Linked DNA regions of Telluria mixta. The protein of the gene in region 1 interacts with the protein of each later gene in a pairwise test. Links are inferred from orthologs where the notes say so. Each region holds a gene or a part of one and is shown on either strand. Other genes may lie near its edges. The genes, in order: ftsL and ftsB.

Evidence for each region.
Region 2: the proteins of ftsL (region 1) and ftsB interact in binary tests that used the Escherichia coli proteins (3 or more experiments, as listed by UniProt). The link is inferred for Telluria mixta from one-to-one orthologs.

The regions. Positions count from the first base shown.
Region 1 is NZ_CP119520.1:777,808-788,915, reverse strand. What follows is about bases 5,909-8,820. They hold ftsL (cell division protein FtsL), read left to right. Parts: upstream 5,909-7,184; coding sequence 7,185-7,457; downstream 7,458-8,820. Other genes in these bases: P0M04_RS03405 (peptidoglycan D,D-transpeptidase FtsI family protein), read left to right, coding at 7,454-8,820; rsmH (16S rRNA (cytosine(1402)-N(4))-methyltransferase RsmH), read left to right, coding at 6,229-7,188; mraZ (division/cell wall cluster transcriptional repressor MraZ), read left to right, coding at 5,909-6,220. Also shown: P0M04_RS03450 (hypothetical protein), read left to right, coding at 1-312; P0M04_RS03445 (methyl-accepting chemotaxis protein), read left to right, coding at 389-2,104; P0M04_RS03440 (SLAC1 anion channel family protein), read right to left, coding at 2,113-3,102; P0M04_RS03435 (DUF2783 domain-containing protein), read right to left, coding at 3,123-3,359; P0M04_RS03430 (LysR family transcriptional regulator), read left to right, coding at 3,462-4,367; P0M04_RS03425 (AAA family ATPase), read right to left, coding at 4,364-5,314; more of mraZ, read left to right, coding at 5,792-5,908; more of P0M04_RS03405, read left to right, coding at 8,821-9,223; P0M04_RS03400 (UDP-N-acetylmuramoyl-L-alanyl-D-glutamate--2,6-diaminopimelate ligase), read left to right, coding at 9,223-10,755; P0M04_RS03395 (UDP-N-acetylmuramoyl-tripeptide--D-alanyl-D-alanine ligase), read left to right, coding at 10,758-11,108. UniProt on the Escherichia coli protein: Essential cell division protein. May link together the upstream cell division proteins, which are predominantly cytoplasmic, with the downstream cell division proteins, which are predominantly periplasmic.
Region 2 is NZ_CP119520.1:3,616,199-3,625,252, forward strand. What follows is about bases 1-2,720. They hold ftsB (cell division protein FtsB), read left to right. Parts: upstream 1-1,048; coding sequence 1,049-1,393; downstream 1,394-2,720. Other genes in these bases: eno (phosphopyruvate hydratase), read left to right, coding at 1-982; P0M04_RS16115 (helix-turn-helix domain-containing transcriptional regulator), read left to right, coding at 1,390-1,668; P0M04_RS16120 (PAAR domain-containing protein), read right to left, coding at 1,741-2,151; P0M04_RS16125 (Dps family protein), read right to left, coding at 2,402-2,720. Also shown: more of P0M04_RS16125, read right to left, coding at 2,721-2,890; Hsp33 family molecular chaperone HslO, read right to left, coding at 3,002-3,958; P0M04_RS16135 (gamma carbonic anhydrase family protein), read right to left, coding at 3,962-4,486; P0M04_RS16140 (alpha/beta fold hydrolase), read left to right, coding at 4,630-5,508; P0M04_RS16145 (3',5'-nucleoside bisphosphate phosphatase), read left to right, coding at 5,566-6,396; protease HtpX, read left to right, coding at 6,607-7,506; P0M04_RS16155 (L-threonylcarbamoyladenylate synthase), read left to right, coding at 7,503-8,126; P0M04_RS16160 (site-2 protease family protein), read left to right, coding at 8,230-8,823; P0M04_RS16165 (tryptophan--tRNA ligase), read left to right, coding at 8,831-9,054. UniProt on the Escherichia coli protein: Essential cell division protein. May link together the upstream cell division proteins, which are predominantly cytoplasmic, with the downstream cell division proteins, which are predominantly periplasmic.

The DNA.
Region 1 (11,108 bases):
GTCGGGGCGCGGCAATCGTCGGTCGCCCGCCTTTACGAAACGAGCATCGCGCCGCGGGCGATCCAGTCGACCAGCATGTTGCTGGTACAGCTCGACTGGATCCTGTTCGGGATCGTCATGGATTTGTCGCGCAAGGTGTCGCGGGTGCGCGTCCGGGATATCCGGCCGCAACTCATCAAGGATAAATTCCACGCATTGCTGACCCACAGCGCATTGCCGCAACTGCTCGGCGAAAAACAGTGGGATGGTTCGTTCGAGCGCGATGAACTCGTGAATTACCTGCGCGTCGAGGAAATGGGCGTCGTTTCCTGAGCGAATGGATAAGCGTCAAACAATGCTTTAGTGCAATCACGTAAGCTGCCCGCTGGTTCCGACGAATGGAGGCTGCATGAACATCAAACACTGGAAAATCGGTACGCGGCTGGGTGGCGCGTTTGCGCTGCTGCTCGCGTTGCTGGCGGCATGCATCTGGTTCGGCATCGCCAGCCTGCATCTGCTGAATGAAGGAACGTCGAAGATCGTCAACGAGGATTATCCGAAAACGGTCCTCGCCTACGAAAGCCTCGATGTCGTGAACCGCAATGCCCGCGCGATGCGCAATATGCTGTTGTGGGATAAACCCGAAGAAGTGGCGCGGGAACGGCAGACCGTGCTTCAGAACAGGCAGGAAAACACCGCCAATCTCGACAAGCTGGCGGCACTGATCAAATCCGACGAAGGCAAGATCAAGCTGAAAGCCGTGCAGGATGCGAGGGAGGTGTACCGCACGTCGCAGCAGGCCTTTCTCGACATGATGGATGCCGGTAAAAAACCGGAAGCCGCGACTTTTCTGTTGACCCAGGTGCGCAAGGACCAGCGCAGCTATTTCGACGCCGTGCGCGAATTGATCAAGCTGCAGGATGCGCGCGTGCTCGACAGCGGCCGTCGTGCCGAGGACACCTATCGCACGGCCAGCACCTGGCTGATGGGCCTGGCGGCACTGGCCCTCGCGCTGGGTGCGTCTGTCGCCATCTGGATCACGCGTTCGATCACGGGGCCGCTGCGGCAGGCGGTGGGCGTGGCGCGCACCGTGGCCACCGGCGACCTGAGCGCACGGATCGACGTCCATTCGGCGGACGAAACCGGCCAGCTGCTGCAAGCCCTGCGCGACATGAACGAAGCGCTGGTCAACATCGTCGGCGAAGTGCGCAGCGGCACCGAGACCATCGCGTCCGCATCGCAGCAGATCGCGTCCGGCAACGCCGACCTGTCCTCGCGCACCGAGGAGCAGGCATCGTCGCTGGAAGAGACGGCGTCGTCGATGGAAGAGCTGACGTCGACGGTGAAACAGAATGCGGACAATGCGCGCCAGGCCAACCAGTTCGCCGTGTCCGCATCGGAAGTGGCGGAGAAGGGCGGCGCGGTGATGGCGGAAGTGGTCGACACCATGGGCGCGATCAACGAATCCGCGCGCAAGATCGTCGACATCATCGCGGTCATCGACGGCATCGCCTTCCAGACCAATATCCTGGCGCTGAACGCAGCCGTCGAGGCGGCGCGCGCCGGCGAGCAGGGACGGGGTTTCGCGGTGGTGGCGTCGGAAGTGCGCAGCCTTGCGCAGCGCAGCGCGGCGGCCGCGAAGGAAATCAAGGCGCTGATCGACAACTCCGTCCAGAAGGCGGACGCCGGCAGCAGGCTGGTCGACCAGGCCGGAACGACGATGCGCGACGTGGTCGAGAGCATCCGCCGCGTGGCCGATATCATGGGCGAGATCAGCGCGGCCAGCCAGGAGCAGACCGACGGCATCGGGCAGGTGCAGCTTGCCATTTCGCAGATGGACCAGACCACGCAGCAGAATGCCGCGCTGGTCGAGGAAGCGGCCGCGGCGTCCGAGCAGCTGCGCGAGCAGGCGGCCAAGCTGTCGCAGACCGTTTCCGTGTTCAGGCTGGGCGGTGCACACGACCGGCCCGTGCCGGTGCCCGCCGTGCAGCCCAGGCAGGCCGCGCCGGCGATCGCGCCGCCGGTGCGGAAGAAACCTGTTGCGCCGGCCAAGACGTCGACAGAGCGGCCGCGCGCCAGGCATCTGGCCAGTGCCGGCGCGGACGAGGAGTGGGAAGAGTTCTGACTGGTCTTTCAACCGCCCAGCAGTTTGCCATTCATCAGAATGCGAAGCGTACGGACGAACAGCACGACAATGGTGATCGTCACGATGACCAGGAGCGCACCCGCCAGGACATCCAGGACGATCGTCTGTCGTGCCGCCGCGTATTTCAACGCCGCGTTCGACAGCGCAGCCATGGGGAAGCTGATGGCCCACCACCCGGTCGCGAACGCGATCGAACGCCGGAATATCCGGGTGGCCAGAATCGCGAAGAAGAACAGGCCGACATAGAACAGCAAGGCCGCGAATGCGTCGATGCGTTGTACGACGTTGACATAAGCGAGGAACCCGACCTCGAACGGTGCGATGAGGATCATCATCGACGGCATCATGCCGGATGCGAGTGGCGCCTGGTGGACGAGCCGGGAAAAGATCATCGTGAAAAATACGATGGCCACGACTCCACCGACGCTTGCGGCGAAGAGATTGATTTCATGTGCCCAGGCCATCGGCAAGGTCCCGCCCGCTACCGCAATATCGAGTGTGGCGACGCCGGAGATCAGCAAGGATGGCGTCGCGTGGTCGGCATCCATATTTCCCTTGAGAAGTCGAGTCAGACTGATAAAGCTCAGTGCGATTGTCGAGATCGTGCCTATCGTCCAAACGATCTCCTGTAGCAATTTGCTGTAGGTTGCCACCACGGTTGATAGCAGCAAAATGCCGATCGTAATCGTGCCAAAGAAATTGCCGGCGATTGGATGAGTGAATTCATCTTTCACGGCGGATGGATATTTTGCCCACTTTGCGCCATAGCCAAGCGCAAGCGCAATGAACACGACGATTGCCGTCAACCCGACGGCGTCGGCAATCATCGTCCCGGCGCCAAACACATTCGAAGCGACCCGCCAGGCCAGCGAAAGGCCTGCCAGGCCCATCACGGCGCCGAACAGATTGACGGGCAGGTGCTTGACCGAACCCCATGACGCGGTCAGCGCCGGCTGTTTGTCGATACTGGTTTCCATTCGGTTATCTCGGTAAGTGGTTAACCAGCGTTTTCCGGGGCCGGCCGTATCACGTCGAGCTTGACGCGGGCCAGCGCGAAGGCTTCCCGCAGCACCGACATATCGCCGATATGGTTTGCGAGCAGTAGTACGAGCTGGCTATCGAGAATTCGGCTCCGGGTCGGGTCGAGCCCGGCGTGGGAATCGTCCAGCATGCTGTAGAAAGCCTCGAAGTCGTCCAGGTTCTGATGTAGCCGCATCAGGGGCAGGGTGCTCACAAACTCTCCTTCAGGAATGATGAAATGAGAGTCTATGGAGTTGCAGCCATAAAGAGAATCCCATACTATTGAAAGTCATTCTTTCAATAATTGAGAGTATCGATGGATCGCCTCGAGGCCATGTCCATTCTGCTGGCCGTGGTCGATGCCGGTAGCCTGTCGGCCGCGGCACGCCGTCTCGGCATGCCGCTCCCTACGGTCAGCCGCAAGGTCGCGGAGCTGGAAGCGCATCTGCGCGCGCGCCTGCTGCACCGGACGACCCGGCAGCTATCGCTGACCGAAGCGGGCGCTGCCTACGTCGCGGCGTGCCGGCGCATCCTCGACGACGTCGGCGAAGCCGAGCGTATCGCGACCGGCGAGTACGGTGCACCCAAGGGAGAGCTCGCGGTAACTGCACCGATCGTTTTTGGACGGCTGCACATCGTCCCGGTGGTTGCGGAATTCCTCGCGCAGTATCCGGAGATCAGGATCAAGCTGCTGCTCACGGACCGCGTCGTTCACTTGATGGAAGAGCAGATCGATGTCGCGCTACGCATCGGCAAGCTTCCCGACAGTACCCTGATGGCGAGCCAGGTAGGCGCGGTCCGCACGGTCGTCTGCGCGAGCCCTGCCTATCTGGCGCAACGCGGCGTGCCGGCCGGGCCCGCGGCACTGACGGCGCACGATTGCATCGGTTTCGATGTGCTGGAATCGCGGCGCGCCTGGGTGTTCGGCGATGGCAGGTCGACAGTGTCGGTGCCGGTCATCCCGCGTCTGGAGGTCAACACGGCGGAGGCGGCGATCGCCGCGGCGACATTGGGCGTGGGATTGATACGGGTGCTGTCCTACCAGGTGGCGGAAGCCGTCGGCAACGGCGCGCTCGACGTCGTCCTGCAGGACGACGAGCCGGCGCCGTTGCCGGTCAGCCTGGTACACAAGGGGCAGACGCCGCTGCCGCGCAAGCTTCGGGTCTTCCTCGATTTCGCGGCGCCGCGCCTGCGCGCCCGTATCACGCCGGTGCCCGGCTAGAACCCGATCCGCCCCTTGCCCGGCGTGGGCTTGAGGCGGATATCGTCGGCTTTGACGTGCACCCTCCCGTCCGCCACCGCATAGCCAAGCCCATCCAGCAAGGTCTTGCGCAAGTCGCGCGGCGACACGCCCGCAAGCCTGTCCAGCACGACGTCGCCCAGCATCGGATCGAACGCCGCCAGGTTCAGCTCGCGCAACAGCCCGGCATACATGCGCTGGGCGATGCCGGCCGCCTGTTCCGGGGTCGGCGCCGGCACTTCGTAGACGGCCATCCGGTTCAGCAGCGGGTGCGGGATGCCTTCGGTGGAGTTCGCGGTGAGCACCCAGAAAATCTGCGAGGCGTCGATGTCGACGTCGATGAATTCGTCGCGGAACGCGCTGGCCGTTTCCGGTTCCAGTAATTGATAGAGCGCCGCGAGCGGGTCGGATTGCGAGGAGCCCGTCGCCTTTTCCACCTCGTCCAGCACGATCACCGGGTTTGCGAACTGGCCGCGCACGAGGCGTTCGGCCACCTTGCCGCACTTGGCGCCGCGCCAGCTGGCCGAACTGCCCGTGATGACGAAGCCGGCCGACAGGGCGTTCATGCTGATCAGCTCGTAGTCCGTCTGCATGACCTTCGCCAAGCGCTTGGCGAAATGGGTCTTTCCCACGCCCGGGCCGCCCAGCAGCAGGATCGGCATGACGTTGAACCCTTTATCGCCGGCATGGGCCAACCGCAGATAGCGCGCGAGGTCGTCCAGCACGTCGTCGAAATTGGGACATTCCTCGAACAGCGGATCGAGGGCGTCGATGGAAGAGGGGGTAGTGACGAAACGTTCGGCGCCGGTCTCGAGCATGCGTTCATAGAACGCTTCGAGCTCGGGCGAACGTCCGCGGCTACGGTCGAGCGCGCCCTGTACTTCATTGAGATCGTAGACGGCACGGCTGCGGGCCAACGTAATGCTCATGGCAAAACTCCTGCGCGATAGTACGGACTCACTTATACTACGAGGCTCCCCGAAACAACCGCCAAGCGAGCCGGAAACGGCCGGGTGATCGCCTCGCCTTCATTCTAACGCGCACGGGATCGAATCACGGTTCCTGTCGTGCTGAGCACGTTGCCATAAGGCAACCTACCGACAGTCAAGACTTGTCCTTTATCAAGGGTAAAACACATGTGTGCAGATGAGGTGGCACATGCATTGTTTTACCTAAGTGCCTAATTTTGCTCAACATTTTTACTTGAGGTTCCGTCAAGTAAGTTCGCTAAGTCATTGGTTTCATTGGCAATTTCGCCGTTTTCTAAACGTGAATTCGCTTGACCACAGACAACGCTTCCTCTAAAGTGGGAAACGGTGGCAAAAAGTGCAGTTTTGTGGGAGATCGGTGTATCTCCCGGCGCCTAAAAATAATCAGACTGATAACTCTCCAAAACTAGGTACAACGTGTTTCAGGGCGCGTCAGCGATCAATCTCGATGCCAAAGGACGGATGTCAATACCGGCCAAGCATCGCGACGCCTTGATGCAGCAATGTGAAGGCCGTATGACGCTCACGAAACACCCGCATGGTTGCCTGTTGTTCTTCCCGCGCCCGGTGTGGGAAGAGCATCGCGAACAGATCGCCGCCTGGCCGATGTCGGCGCGGGCGTGGCAACGCATTTTCCTGGGGAACGCCTGCGATGTCGAGATGGACGGCGCGGGTCGGGTGCTCATTTCGCCCGAGCTGCGCAATGCAGTTGGTTTGGAGAAGGAAGTGATGATGCTCGGGATGGGGACCCATTTCGAGATCTGGGACGCCGCCAAGCTGGCAGAAAACGAGGCCCAAGCCGTCGCGGGTGGCATGCCCGATGTCCTTTCCAATTTCTCCTTCTAAGGCGCCGCATGAATGTGACTCAGCCGGTGCCCGGTTTGCAGCATCGTACGGTGCTGTTGGATGAAGCAGTCGATGCACTCGCCCTCGAAGGCGATCGCACGGCAGGCATTTATATAGATGGCACGTTCGGCCGCGGCGGTCATAGCCGGCTGATCCTGTCGAAACTGGCGCCCGAGGGGCGCCTGATCGGTTTCGACAAGGATCTCCAGGCGATCGCGACGGCCGAACAGATGAACGATCCGCGCTTTTCGATCGTGCACGACAGCTTCGCGACGATGCGCGAAGCGCTGGCGGCGCGGGGCGTGCACCAGGTCGACGGCATCCTGCTGGACCTGGGCATCTCCTCGCCCCAGGTCGACGATGCGAGCCGCGGGTTCAGCTTCCGCAACGATGGTCCCCTGGACATGCGGATGGATACGACACGGGGTATTTCCGCCGCCGCCTGGCTGGCCGAAGTGCCGGAGAAACAACTGGAAAAGGTGATTCGGGATTATGGGGAAGAACGGTTTGCTTTTCAGATTGCAAAGGCGATTGTTGCTGGCCGGGCAATCGAACCAATTTCAAGCACACGACAGCTTGCCGCAATCGTGGCAAACGCGGTCAAAACCCGGGAGAAAGGCAAGGATCCGGCAACCCGCACCTTTCAGGCTATCCGGATTTTCATCAATCAAGAGCTTGAGGACCTTGAAGCAGGTCTGAACGCCGCCTTCGAACTGCTGGCGCCCGGCGGGCGCCTGTCCGTGATCAGCTTCCACTCGCTGGAAGACCGCATGGTCAAGCAGTTCCTGGCGTCGAAGGCCAAGGTCGAGCAACCGGACCGCCGGTTGCCGATCCGCGCCGTCGATTTGCCCAAGCCCTTGATGAAGTTGATCAGCAAGACGAAACCCTCCGGCGTGGAAGTCGACGCCAATCCGCGCGCCCGTTCGGCGGTGCTGCGCGTGGCCGAACGGCTGGGAGCGGACGCATGACGGGCAAGCTGAACGTCGTGCTGACCGTGCTCCTCGTCGGCTGCGCGCTGTCGGTCGTGAACGCGCGCTACCAGGCGCGCCACCTGTTCATCGACCAGGAAAAGCTGGTACAGCAGCAGCGCCAGCTCGAGATCGACTGGGCACAGCTCCAGCTCGACCAGTCCACCCTCGGCAAGAACGAACGCATCGAGCAGATCGCGCGCAAGCAGCTGGACATGGCACCGCTGTCTCCGGCGCGTACCCAATACCTGATGGAAGGTGGTAAATGAAGGCCGGCACGAACGGATCCCGCGTCGCCGCCGCCAAGGGCGTGGCGTTTTCCAAGAGCCCCGTGCTGGCCGTGCGGCTGCCGGACTGGCGCTCGCGCGTCGTCCTGTTCGTGCTGTTCGCCGCGTTCTTCGCGCTGGCCGGACGCGCGATGTGGCTGCAGGGCGTCTCCAACCGCTTCCTGCAGAAGCAGGGCGCGAGCCGCTACGAGCGCACGCTCGAACTGCCGGCCACGCGCGGCAAGATCTTCGACCGCAACGGCATCGTGCTCGCGTCGTCGCTGCCGGTGAAGGCCGTGTGGGCGATCCCCGAGGACGTGCTGGATTCGCCGCGTCCCAAGCTGCGCGAACTGGCGCAACTGCTCGACCTGCCCGAGGCCGACCTGCTGAAGAAGCTCGACTCGGACCGCACCTTCGTCTACCTGAAGCGCCAGGTGGAGATGGACGTCATCGCCAAGATCGAGAAGCTCGGCATCGACGGCATCGACACGCGCAAGGAATACAAGCGCTATTACCCGCAAGGCGAGGTGATGGCGCACATCGTCGGCTTCACGAACGTCGAGGACGTGGGACAGGAAGGCATCGAGCTCGCGCAGCAGAAGAACCTCGTGGGCCAGACGGGCAGCCGGCGCGTGATCAAGGACCGCCTGGGCCGCATCGTCGAGGACGTGGGCCTGTCGCGCGAGCCGCACGACGGCAAGGACATCACGCTGTCGGTCGATTCCAAGCTGCAGTACATCGCCTTCAACAGCATCAAGGAGGCCGTCGAGAAGTTCCACGCCAAGGCCGGCGCCGCCGTCGTGCTGGACGTGCACACGGGCGAGGTGCTGGCGCTGACCAACTGGCCGACGTACAACCCGAACGACCGCTCGCGCCTGACGGGCGAGCAGCTGCGCAACCGCGTCATCACCGACACGTTCGAGCCGGGTTCCACCCTGAAGCCGTTCACCGTCGCGCTGGCGCTGGACAAGGGCCTGATCAAGCCGACCACGCTGTTCGACACTGGCAACGGCCGTTACCAGACCGGCGGCCACACGATCCGCGATACCCACCCGCACGGCGTCATCGACGTCGGCACCATCATCCAGAAATCGTCCAACATCGGCACGACCAAGATCTCCGAGCTGCTGTCGGCCCAGGAGATGTGGGAGATGTTCACCAAGGTCGGCTTCGGCCAGGCACCGCGCTACGGTTTCCCGGGCGCCGCGGCCGGCCGCGTGCGTCCCTACAAATCGTGGCCGATCGTCGCCAAGGCCAACATGTCGTTCGGCCAGGGCATCTCGATGTCGCTGCTGCAGCTGGCGCATGCGTGGCTGATCTTCGCGCGCGACGGCGACGTCATTCCGCTGTCGTTCCAGAAGGTGACCGACAAGCCGGTCGGCCAGCAGATCATCTCGCCGAAGGCGGCCGCGCAGATGCGCACGATGGTGGAATCGGTGGTGAGCCCGCAGGGTACGGCATCGCAGGCGCAGGTGGCCGGTTACCGCGTCGGCGGCAAGACCGGTACGGCGCAGAAAGTCATCAACGGCCGCTATTCGCAGACGCACTACGTCGGCAACTTCGTCGGCATCGCGCCGATGTCGAACCCGCGTTTCGTCATCGCGGTGATGATCGACGATCCATCCGGACCGTTCCACACCGGCGGCGCGGTCGCGGCGCCGACGTTCGCGGCGCTGGCCGCGAATGCACTACGGGCCGCCAACGTGCCGCCCGACTCCACGGTCACCGACATCATCATTCCGGAACATCCGCTCGAGGAGAGTAATTGATGGCCGAGACGCCGAACATCATCGACTGGATGAAGGCCGCCGCACCAGGCGGCCGTCTCGTTTCCGACTCGCGCCGCGTGCGCAGCGGCGACGTGTTCTTCGCCTATCCGGGCGAGGCCGCCGACGGCCGCCGCTTCATCCGCTCCGCCATCGAGAACGGCGCCGCCGCCGTCGTGTACGACGACCGCGAATTCACCTGGGACGCCGCTTTGACGGTGCCCCATCTGGCTACGCAGGACCTGAAAAAGAACGCCGGCCCGATCGCGCACGCGTACTACGGCGCGCCCGATGCCGCCATGTTCACCGTCGGCGTCACGGGCACCAACGGCAAGACCTCGTGCGCGCTGTGGATCGCGCAGGCACTGGCCCATTTGAACGAGACCGCCGCCGTCATCGGCACCCTCGGCGTGGGCCTCGTGCGCGGCCGCGCGGAGCCGGAATTCGACGCGACCGGCTACACGACGCCGGACGCCGTGCTGCTCGCGACGGAACTCGCGAGGCTACGCGACGCGGGCGCGACGTCGCTCGCGATCGAGGTGTCGTCGATCGGCCTCGTCGAGCACCGCACGGCCGGCATGCACTTCGACGTGGCCGTGTTCACGAACCTCACGCGCGACCACCTCGACTACCACGGCGACATGGCGGCGTACGAAGCGGCGAAGCGCCAGCTGTTCGACTGGCCGGGCCTGAAAACGGCCGTCGTCAACCTGGACGACGAAGCGGGCGTGCGCATCGCGCGGCACCTGCGCAGCGAACGACCGGAAGTGGCCGTCCTCGGCTACACCTTGCGTGCGGTCCACGAGCAACCGGTGCTGGACGGCGTCGCCGTGCTGCGCGCATCGAACCTGCGCAGCCGTCCAAACGGCAGCGAATTCCACATCGAGTCGCCGTACGGCAGCGCGGTCGCGCGCACGCACATGGTCGGCCACTTCAACGCGAGCAACGTGCTGGCGGTGCTGGGCGCGCTGCTGGCGAAAGGCGTCGAACTGCGCGCCGCGCTCGACGCCGTCGAGGCGCTCGTCCCCGCGCCGGGCCGCATGCAGCAGCTCGGCGGCCACGACGCGCCGATGGTCGTGATCGACTACGCGCACACGCCGGACGCGCTGGAAAAGACGCTCGAAGCGCTGCGCCAGGTCGCGCAGGAGCGCGGCGGCCAGCTGTGGTGCGTGTTCGGCTGCGGCGGCGACCGCGATCCGGGCAAGCGTCCGCAAATGGGCCGCATCTCCCAGATGGCGGAGCACGTGCTCGTGACGAGCGACAACCCGCGCAGCGAGGAACCGCGCGCCATCATCGAGCAGATCGTGGCCGGCATGGACCCGCACCATCCGACGTCGACGCACCAGGCCATCGAGGACCGTGCCGCCGCGATCCTGTCGGCCGTGAAGCATGCCGCCAGGCCGGACGTGATCCTGCTGGCGGGGAAGGGCCATGAGCCTTACCAGGAAATCAAGGGCCGGAAGATTCCGTTTTCCGACGCCGACCACGCCGCGCTGGCGCTGACCGCGCGGCTCACCATGATGAGGACTGTCTGATGATTCGTGGCTCGATCGAGCAAGTGCTGGCAACCATCGAAGGCGCGCGCGTCACGCGCGACGCGTACTTCCAGGGGGTGTCGACCGACAGCCGGCAGGTGATGCCGGGGTCGCTGTTCGTCGCCCTGCGCGGCGAACGCTTCGATGCGCACGACTTCCTCGGCCAGCTGGTGGACAAGCCGATAGCAGCCGTCGTCGTCGAGAAGCTCCCCGACCACTATCCGCTGCCGGCCATCGTCGTGCCGGACACGCTCGTCGCGCTGGGCCGCATCGGCAACTTCTGGCGCCGCCGCTTCGCCATTCCCGTCATCGGTGTCACGGGCAGCAACGGCAAGACGACGGTCAAGGAAATG
Region 2 (9,054 bases), 2.8 Mb from region 1 along the record:
CAAGAGCCGCCTGGGCGCGAACGCGATGCTGGCCGTCTCCATGGCCGTCGCCAAGGCCGCCGCTGAAGAAGCCGGCCTGCCGCTGTACCGCTACTTCGGCGGTTCGGGCGCGATGCAGATGCCGGTGCCGATGATGAACGTCATCAACGGCGGCGCGCACGCCGACAACAACCTGGACATCCAGGAATTCATGATCATCCCGGTCGGCGCTCCGTCGTTCAAGGAAGCCGTGCGCTACGGCGCCGAGGTGTTCCACACCCTGAAGAAGATCCTGCACAGCAAGGGCCTGAACACGGCCGTCGGCGACGAAGGCGGCTTTGCTCCGTCCGTCGCGAACCATGAAGAAGCCATCAAGCTGATCATGCAAGCGATCGAGCAGGCAGGCTACGTGGCCGGCCAGGACATCGCCATCGGCCTGGACTGCGCCGCCAGCGAGTTCTACAAGGACGGCAAGTACGTGCTGGAAGGCGAAGGCGGCCTGCAGCTGTCGGCCCAGGACTTCACCAACATGCTGGCCACCTGGTGCGACAAGTACCCGATCGTCTCGATCGAGGACGCCATGGCCGAAGGCGACTGGGAAGGCTGGGCAACGCTGACCGCCGCCCTGGGCAAGAAGGTGCAACTGGTGGGCGACGACCTGTTCGTCACCAACACCAAGATCCTGAAAGAAGGCATCCAGAAGGGCATCGGCAACTCGATCCTGATCAAGATCAACCAGATCGGCACCCTGACCGAGACCTTCGCCGCCATCGAGATGGCCAAGCGCGCTGGCTACACGGCCGTGATCTCGCACCGTTCGGGCGAGACCGAAGACTCGACCATCGCCGACATCGCCGTCGGCATGAACGCCCTGCAGATCAAGACGGGCTCGCTGTCGCGTTCGGACCGCATGGCCAAGTACAACCAGCTGCTGCGCATCGAGGAAGACCTGGGCGACATCGCCAGCTACCCGGGCCGCGATGCTTTCTATAACCTGAAGTAATGCTGTAGTATGGACACGGGTTCGTTCGCCGGGCCCGTGTCGTTATCCCGCCAGCCGTATTCATCCATGCGTCTCATCACCCTTGCCCTGGCAGCCCTGCTGCTGCTGATCCAGTATCCCCTGTGGTTGGGGAAGGGCGGCTGGCTTACCGTGGCCGACCTGGAATCCCAGGTGGCGGCCTCCCGTGCCAAGACCGAACAGCTGAAAGCCCGCAATGCCAAGCTGGAATCGGAAGTGCGCGACCTGAAGGATGGCCTCGGCGCCGTCGAGGAACGCGCGCGCTACGAACTGGGCATGATCAAGTCGAACGAGATCTTCGTGCAGGTATTGCGCAAGGACGAGAAGCCGGCCGTCATGATGACGGAACCGCCGCCGCCACCGCCGCCGAAGGTCAAGAAGGGCACGCCATGACCCCCACGGATGCTTCCCCGCCGGCGCTCGATACGCTCGAGGCCGTCGCAGGCTATCTCGCCGCCGCGTTCGATGCCGGCGATCCCGAGACCATGACGGAGGCGCTGAAGCTCGTCGCGCGCTCCGCGGGCCTCACGCACCTGGCCGCCGCGGCCGGCCTGCAGCGCGACCTGCTCGCCGCCGCCATGAATCGCGGCGAGATGGGCCTCGACAGTCTGCTGGCGATCATGAAGGTCATCGACTTGCACCGTCCGGCCGACGGCGCGCCCAACTGATCAAACTTCTCGCGCCCGCCGGCGTTCGCTGCCGCTGACTGATTGCAGCCGCGCACGCCGACGGGCCGCCCGTCAGGCGCTGGCCCCGACGGCGGCCGGCGGCGCATAACCCGGCTCCAGCAGGCCGGGAATCGGTTCTCCTTCCATGACGACGATCTCGCCGATGCTCTCCGCGCGCGCGACGATGCGGTCGCCGTTCGCGATATGGCTGCCCACGAGGGCGATCGGCCGGTTCGCATACGTCGACGCATGCCCGGCACCCGACACGATCACGCTCTCGCTGCCGTCCGGATAGCGCACCCGGTCGCCGACGCAGGCGATGCGGTAATCGTCGGCAGGCTCGCCCCGCGACGCGAGCACGACTTCACCGCCGCGGCGGGTGCGCGAGCCGATCGTGGCGATGGGGTAGCGGGCGATGACTTTACTACGGGGCGCGGCTGTGTTGGCGTTGGACGCTGCATCATTGGCACGTACTGATTTCATCCGGTTCTCCAAAAGTTTGCAAAACGGGACGCGAAAAGGCGACACATTCCCGGTGATAAGTGCACGGGTTCGTACACTGGAGGCCATTGAAACGTGTCGTTGATGTATGCCAATTGATGCAGCGCAAGTCGAACCGGCCGGACATCCGGAATCAGGCAATTCCGACAGGGTTGGCGGTTGACTTCCGACCGGCAATAAAGACGATGCCGCATCGACCTGTAGCGACAGGTCGTCTGCGGCAAAAGCGGTGTCAGGCAGACTGGCCGTTCTCGAGGAAGGAACGCAGCATCCACGCATTTTTTTCGTGGATCTCCATGCGGTCGCTCAGCATGCCGGCGCTCGGCTGGTCATTGGCCTCGTCGGCGATCTTGAACGCTTCGCGCACGGTGCGGATCAGCGCTTCCTGGCCATCGACCAGTTGGCGGATCATTTCCTGTGCGTTCGGCACACCGGCTTCTTCCTTGATGGACGACAGTTCCACGAAGCGGGCATAAGTACCCGGTGCGAAATGGCCCAGGGCGCGGATGCGTTCGGCGATATTGTCCAGCGCGTTCCACAGTTCCGTGTACTGTTCCATGAACATGATGTGCAGCGTCTGGAACATCGGACCCGTCACGTTCCAGTGGAAGTTATGGGTCTTCAGGTACAGCATGTAGCTGTCGGCGAGGACGCGCGACAGGGCATTGGCAATGTTCGCGCGGTCTTCGGTGCTGATGCCGATATTGATGTTGCTGCTCATGGTGCTCTCCTGTCTCAGTGTCATTGATGACAGCTTAGCAGGAACTATCAATAGCGGCAGTTTATATTCCCAATCAAAATGATAGGGGGCGTCAATGACGTCCCCGCGCGATCAGTGCTTCACGCTGGACGCGGGCGTCAAACCGTCGGCCGTCGTGTCGCTGGCGAACAATTGCGCGCAGTCGACGGCGTCGAAGCCGTAGTGCTTGCCGCAGAAGTCGCAGTTGATGCCCAGCTCACCCAGGTCGTGCAGGGCGGACTCGACTTCTTCCTTACCCAGCATCTTGAGCATGTTGCCGACTTTTTCGCGCGAGCACGAGCAGTGGAATTCCGGATGCAGCGGGTCGAACACGCGGATCGTCTCTTCCCAGAACAGGCGGCGGAGCAGCGTTTCCACGTCGGTCGTGAGCAGTTCTTCCTGCTTCAAGGTCTGGCCCAGCATGATGGCGCGGGTCCACGTCTCGAGGTCTTCTTCCTCGCTGGCCTGCTTGACCTGGCCTTCGACATTGGAATTGCGCGGCAACTTTTGCAGCAGCAGGCCGCGTGCGACATGCTCGTCGGCCGCCAGCCACAGCTTGGTATCCATCTGTTCCGAGCGCAGCATGTAGTTCTCGATGACGGTCGCCATGTCTTCGCCGACGAGCGGTACGACGCCCTGGTACGGCTGCTGGCCCGGGACCTTGTCCTGCGGGTCGAGCGTGATCACGAAGCGGCCGCGGCCGTGCTGGTTCAGCAACTGGGCGACGGACGCGTCGTCCGGCACCTCGGCGCCTTCGCTCAGCTTGGCGGTGGCGCGCATGCGCAGGTTCGCGTCGCACTCGACGACGAGCAGCTTCACCAGGCCGTCGCCATGGATCTGCATGACGATCGAGCCGTTGAACTTGAGGTTGGCGGACAACAGCGCCGCCGCGGCGACCATTTCGCCCAGCAAGGCGCGCACCGCCTTCGGGTAGACGTGGCGCGACTGGATCTCGCGCCACGCATTGGAGATCTCGACGAGCTCGCCGCGCACGGCTGCGTTGTCGAAGATAAATTTCTGGAGGGTGTCCTTGCTGGTATCAGTCGTCATTCTTTATCCGATTTTCTTGAGCTCCGCCTTGAAGCGTTTGCCGCGCTCGATATAGCTTTCGGCGCTGCGCTGCAGGCGGAGCAGGTCGTCTTCCGTAAGCGTGCGTACCACCTTGGCCGGGGCGCCCAGGATCAGCGAACCGTCCGGGAATTCCTTGCCTTCGGTGACCACAGCGCCGGCTCCCACGAGGCAGCCCTTGCCGATCTTCGCGCCGTTCAGCACCACGGCCTGGATGCCGATCAGCGCGCCGTCGCCGACAGTGCAGCCGTGCAGCATCGCCTGGTGGCCGACGGTGACGTTCTTGCCGAGCACGAGCGGAAAGCCCATGTCCGTGTGCATCACCGTGCCTTCCTGGACATTGCTGCCGGTGCCGATCGTGATGCGCTCGTTGTCGCCGCGGATCGTTACGCCGGACCATACCGAGGCATCCGCCTCGACCGTCACTTTGCCGATCAGGTTGGCGGAATCGGCGATATAGGCCGAAGGATCGATCTCGGGCGCATCTTCGCCCAGCTGGTAAATCGCCATGGAGTGCTCGCGGAAGGTTGAGATGCCGTATTTTACGCCGTTGCGCACTTAAGCGGCCCAGATGGGGCCGGCCAGCAGGATTACAAGCTTCGTGCTTATAATGCGAACGGTCGTACTTATTTAACTCCTGAACAGGAAATGCCATGACACCGTCCCGCTCCGAATTCCTCACCATCCGCGGCCTGCGCACCCACGTCCGCCACTGGGGCCGCGAGGGCGCGCCCAAGCTGTTCATGGCACATGGCTGGATGGACATGTCGGCGTCGTTCCAGTTCGTCGTCGACGCGCTGGCCGGCGACTGGCACGTGATCGCCCACGACTGGCGCGGCTTCGGCCTCACCGAGCGCTCCGGCAACGACACGTACTGGTTTCCCGACTACTTCGCCGACCTGGAAGCGATCCTCGACCATTATTCGCCCGGCGAGCCCGTGAACCTGCTGGGCCACAGCATGGGTGGCAACATCGTGAGCGTGTATGCGGGCGTGCGGCCGGAGCGCATTGCGAAGCTGATCAACCTGGAAGGTTTCGGGTTGCCTGCGACGCGCCCCGAACAGGCGCCCGGCCGCTACGCCAAGTGGCTCGACGAAGTGAAGGCGCCGCCCACCATGCGCGGCTACGCCAGCCTGGACGAGGTGGCGACGCGCCTGCAGAAGACGAACCCGCGCCTGCCCGCCGCTCGCGCCGCCTTCCTCGCGCAGCACTGGGCCGCACGGAATGCGCAAGGCGAATGGGAAATCCTGGGCGACCCGGCGCACAAGATGCCGGGGCCGCTGCTGTACCAGGTGGAAGAGGTGCTCGCGTGCTGGCGCCGCATCACGGCGCCCGTGCTGTGGGTCGAGGCCGAGCACACGGACATGTGGCGCTGGATGGGTCCGAAGGAAGAGGCCCGCCACGAAGTCGACCGCCGGCTCGCGCAACTGGCGAAGGTCACGCCGCGCATGATGCCGGACGCGGGCCACATGCTGCATCACGATCAACCGGAAGTGCTGGCGCGCATGATCGAGGAATTCCTGGCGGCGTGATCGAACCCGAACCGCGTACAATGGTATTTCGAAAAGATACCTGTGCCCGGACCTGCCATGAAAGTCGACCTCCACTGCCACTCCAACGTCTCCGACGGCGTGCTCGCACCCGCCGCCGTGGCCGCGTATGCCCGCAAGGGCGGTGTCGACGCATGGGCGCTGACGGATCACGACGAGATCGGGGGCATCAAGGCCGCGCGCGCCAAGGCGCAGGAACTGGGCATGCGCTTCGTGCCGGGCGTGGAGATTTCCGTGACGTGGGCCGGCGAGACCATCCACGTCGTCGGTCTGCAGGTCGATGAAGACAATCCAACCCTCGTGCAAGGCCTGGCAGCCACGCGCCACGGGCGCGACGCGCGCGGGCGCGAGATCGCGGCGCAGCTCGACCAGGCCGGCATCCCGAATGCCTACGAAGGCGCGCTGAAATACGTCGGCAACCCGGACCTGCTGTCGCGCACCCACTTCGCGCGCTATCTGTGCGAGGTCGGCGCGTGTTCGACCACGTCGGAAGTGTTCCGCCGCTATCTCACGGAAGGCAAGCCGGGCTACGTGCCGCACCGCTGGGCCACGCTGGCCGACGCGATGGGCTGGATCCGCGCGGCCGGCGGCGTCCCCGTGATCGCGCACCCGGGCCGCTACCGCTTCGACGCGACGGCCGAGGGCGCGCTGTTCGACGAGTTCAAGCAGCTGGGCGGCAATGCGATCGAGGTCGTCACGGGCAGCCATACGCCGGACCAGTACGCGACGTATGCCGAGGTGGCGCGGCGCTACGGCTTCCTCGCGTCGCGCGGGACGGATTTCCACGCGCCGGGGGAGTCGCGCGTCGAGTTCGACCAGTTGCCGCCATTGCCGAGTGGCGTCACGCCGGTTTGGCATGATTGGTTCTAACGCCCGCGGCCGATGAGCCGTCGTCCCCGCGAAGGCGGGGACCCATACTGAACTTCCGACGTCGCGATCGTCAGTGGTCCGCAAATTGATCGATTTCGGTAACTCAGTATGGGTTCCCGCTTCCGCGGGAACGACGGATTGGGCTTGAAAAATCGTCATCCCACCCTTATCTTGTCGGACTGATATTGAACCCGGCCGGAGACCCGTCCCATGAAGCGCATACTGCTGTTCCTCGCCACCAACCTCGCCGTCGTGCTCGTGCTGTCGATCGTGCTGAACGTCCTCGGCGTGGGCCGCCCCGTCGGCGGGCAGGGCATCAACGTCGGGGCGCTGCTCGTGTTCTCGCTCGTCGTGGGCTTCACGGGCTCCATCATTTCCCTGCTGATGAGCAAGCCGATGGCGAAGATGTCCACCGGCGCGCGCGTCATCGAACAGCCGGGCAATGCCACCGAGGCGTGGCTGATGAGCACGGTGGGCAATCTCGCGCAGCGCGCGGGCATCGCCATGCCGGAAGTGGCCGTGTACGACGGCGAACCGAATGCGTTCGCGACGGGTGCCTTTAAAAATTCCGCGCTGGTTGCCGTGTCGACGGGCTTGCTCGCCAACATGAACCGCGAGGAAGTCGAGGCCGTGCTGGGCCACGAGATCGCGCACGTGGCCAACGGCGACATGGTCACGCTCACCCTGATCCAGGGCGTGGTGAACACGTTCGTCGTGTTCCTCGCGCGCGTGGTCGGCTTCTTCGTCGACAACCTCGTGTTCCGCCGCGGCAGCGACGAGCGCGGGCCGGGCTTCGGTTATGCGATCACCGTGTTCGTGTGCGAGATCCTGTTCGGCATCGTCGCGTCGATCATCGTCGCGTGGTTCTCGCGCCAGCGCGAATTCCGCGCCGACGCCGGATCGGCCCAGTTGCTGGGCAGCCCGCTGCCGATGCAGCATGCGCTGGCGCGCCTGTCCGGCATGCACCCGGGCGCGCTGCCGCAGTCGATGGCCGCGTCGGGCATTTCCGGCCACGGCAGCGGCTGGGGCGCGCTGTTCGCGTCGCACCCGCCCATGGAAGAACGCATCGCCGCACTTCAGGCGCTGCGCCAGACGGGGCTGGCGCGATGACCCAATACTTCGAAGTTCACCCCCAGAATCCGCAGGCGCGCCTGATCCGCCAGGCCGCGCAGATCATCCAGGGCGGCGGCATCGTCGCCGCGCCGACCGATTCCGCGTATGCGCTCGTGTGCCGCCTCGACGACAAGGCGGCCGTCGAAAAACTGCGGCGCATCCGCGGCGTCGACGAGAAGCATCATCTCACGCTGCTCGTGCGCGACCTGTCCGAGATCGCCACGTATGCGCGCGTCGACAACCGCCAGTACCGGCAACTGAAAGCCGTCACGCCGGGCCCGTACACGGTGATCCTGGAAGCGACGAAGGAAGTGCCGCGCAGGCTGTCGCACCCGTCGCGCAAGACGATCGGCATCCGCGTGCCGGAAAACACGATCCTGCTGGCGCTGCTGGAAGAGCTGGGCGAACCGCTGATCGGCACCACGTTGCAACTGCCGGGCGACGACAACATGCTGTCCGATCCGGACGAGGTGCGCGAGCGCCTCGACAGGCAGATCGAACTCGTGATCGACGGCGGTGCCGGCACGCTCGAACCCACCACCATCGTCGACCTCACGGGTCCCGACGCCGAGCTCGTACGCGAGGGCCGGGGCGATCCGGCCGCGTTCGGCCTGTAGGCCGAGGCCGCCGCTCCCGCGCGCTCTGATAGAATCGCAGGTTATGGATGAACTCATACGCAATCTGGCAGTATATGCACTGCCTGTCCTCTTTGCGCTGACGATGCACGACGCCGCCCAGGCGTTCGTCGCGAAACGCTTCGGAGACAACACCGCACACGCCGCCGGGCGTACCACTTTCAATCCGCTGGCTCACATCGATCCGATCGGCACCATCGTCATTCCGGTGGTGATGTACCTGACGGTGCACTTCGTGTTCGGCTACGCGAAACCGCTGCCGATCAACTACGGGCAGATGCGCAATCCGAAGCGCGACATGGCGTGGGTCGCCCTGGCCGGTCCGGGTGCGAACTTCCTGATGGCGCTGATCTGGCTCCTGCTGGGGATTTTCCTCGACTACTTCAGCGTGCAGGAGTCGTTCCCGCACCTCGTGGCGGACGCCGGCCTGAAGACGAACCTGTGGCTGATGGCGTTCAACCTGTTGCCGATCCCGTCGATGGATGGCGGCCGCGTACTGTTCAGCCTGCTGCCGCACAAGGCCGCATTCCAGTTCGCGCGCCTGGAACCGTACGGTTTCATCATCCTGCTCGCGCTGATCTTCCTGCACGTGATCGAGCACTGGCTGTTCTGGGTGGGCGTGATCGCGAACCTGCTGCTGCACCTGATCGTCTATCCCCTGAATTTTCTCCTGACCTGATACCGCCATGTTTCCCGACCGTGTCGTTTCCGGCATGCGCCCGACCGGGCTGATGCACCTTGGCCACTACCACGGGGCCCTGAAGAACTGGATCCGCATGCAGTCCGAACTGCCTTGCCTGTTCTTCGTGGCCGACTGGCACGCGTTGACCACGCATTACGACGACCCGGCGATCATCGAGAAAAGCACGTGGGACATGGTCATCGACTGGCTGGCGGCCGGCATCGATCC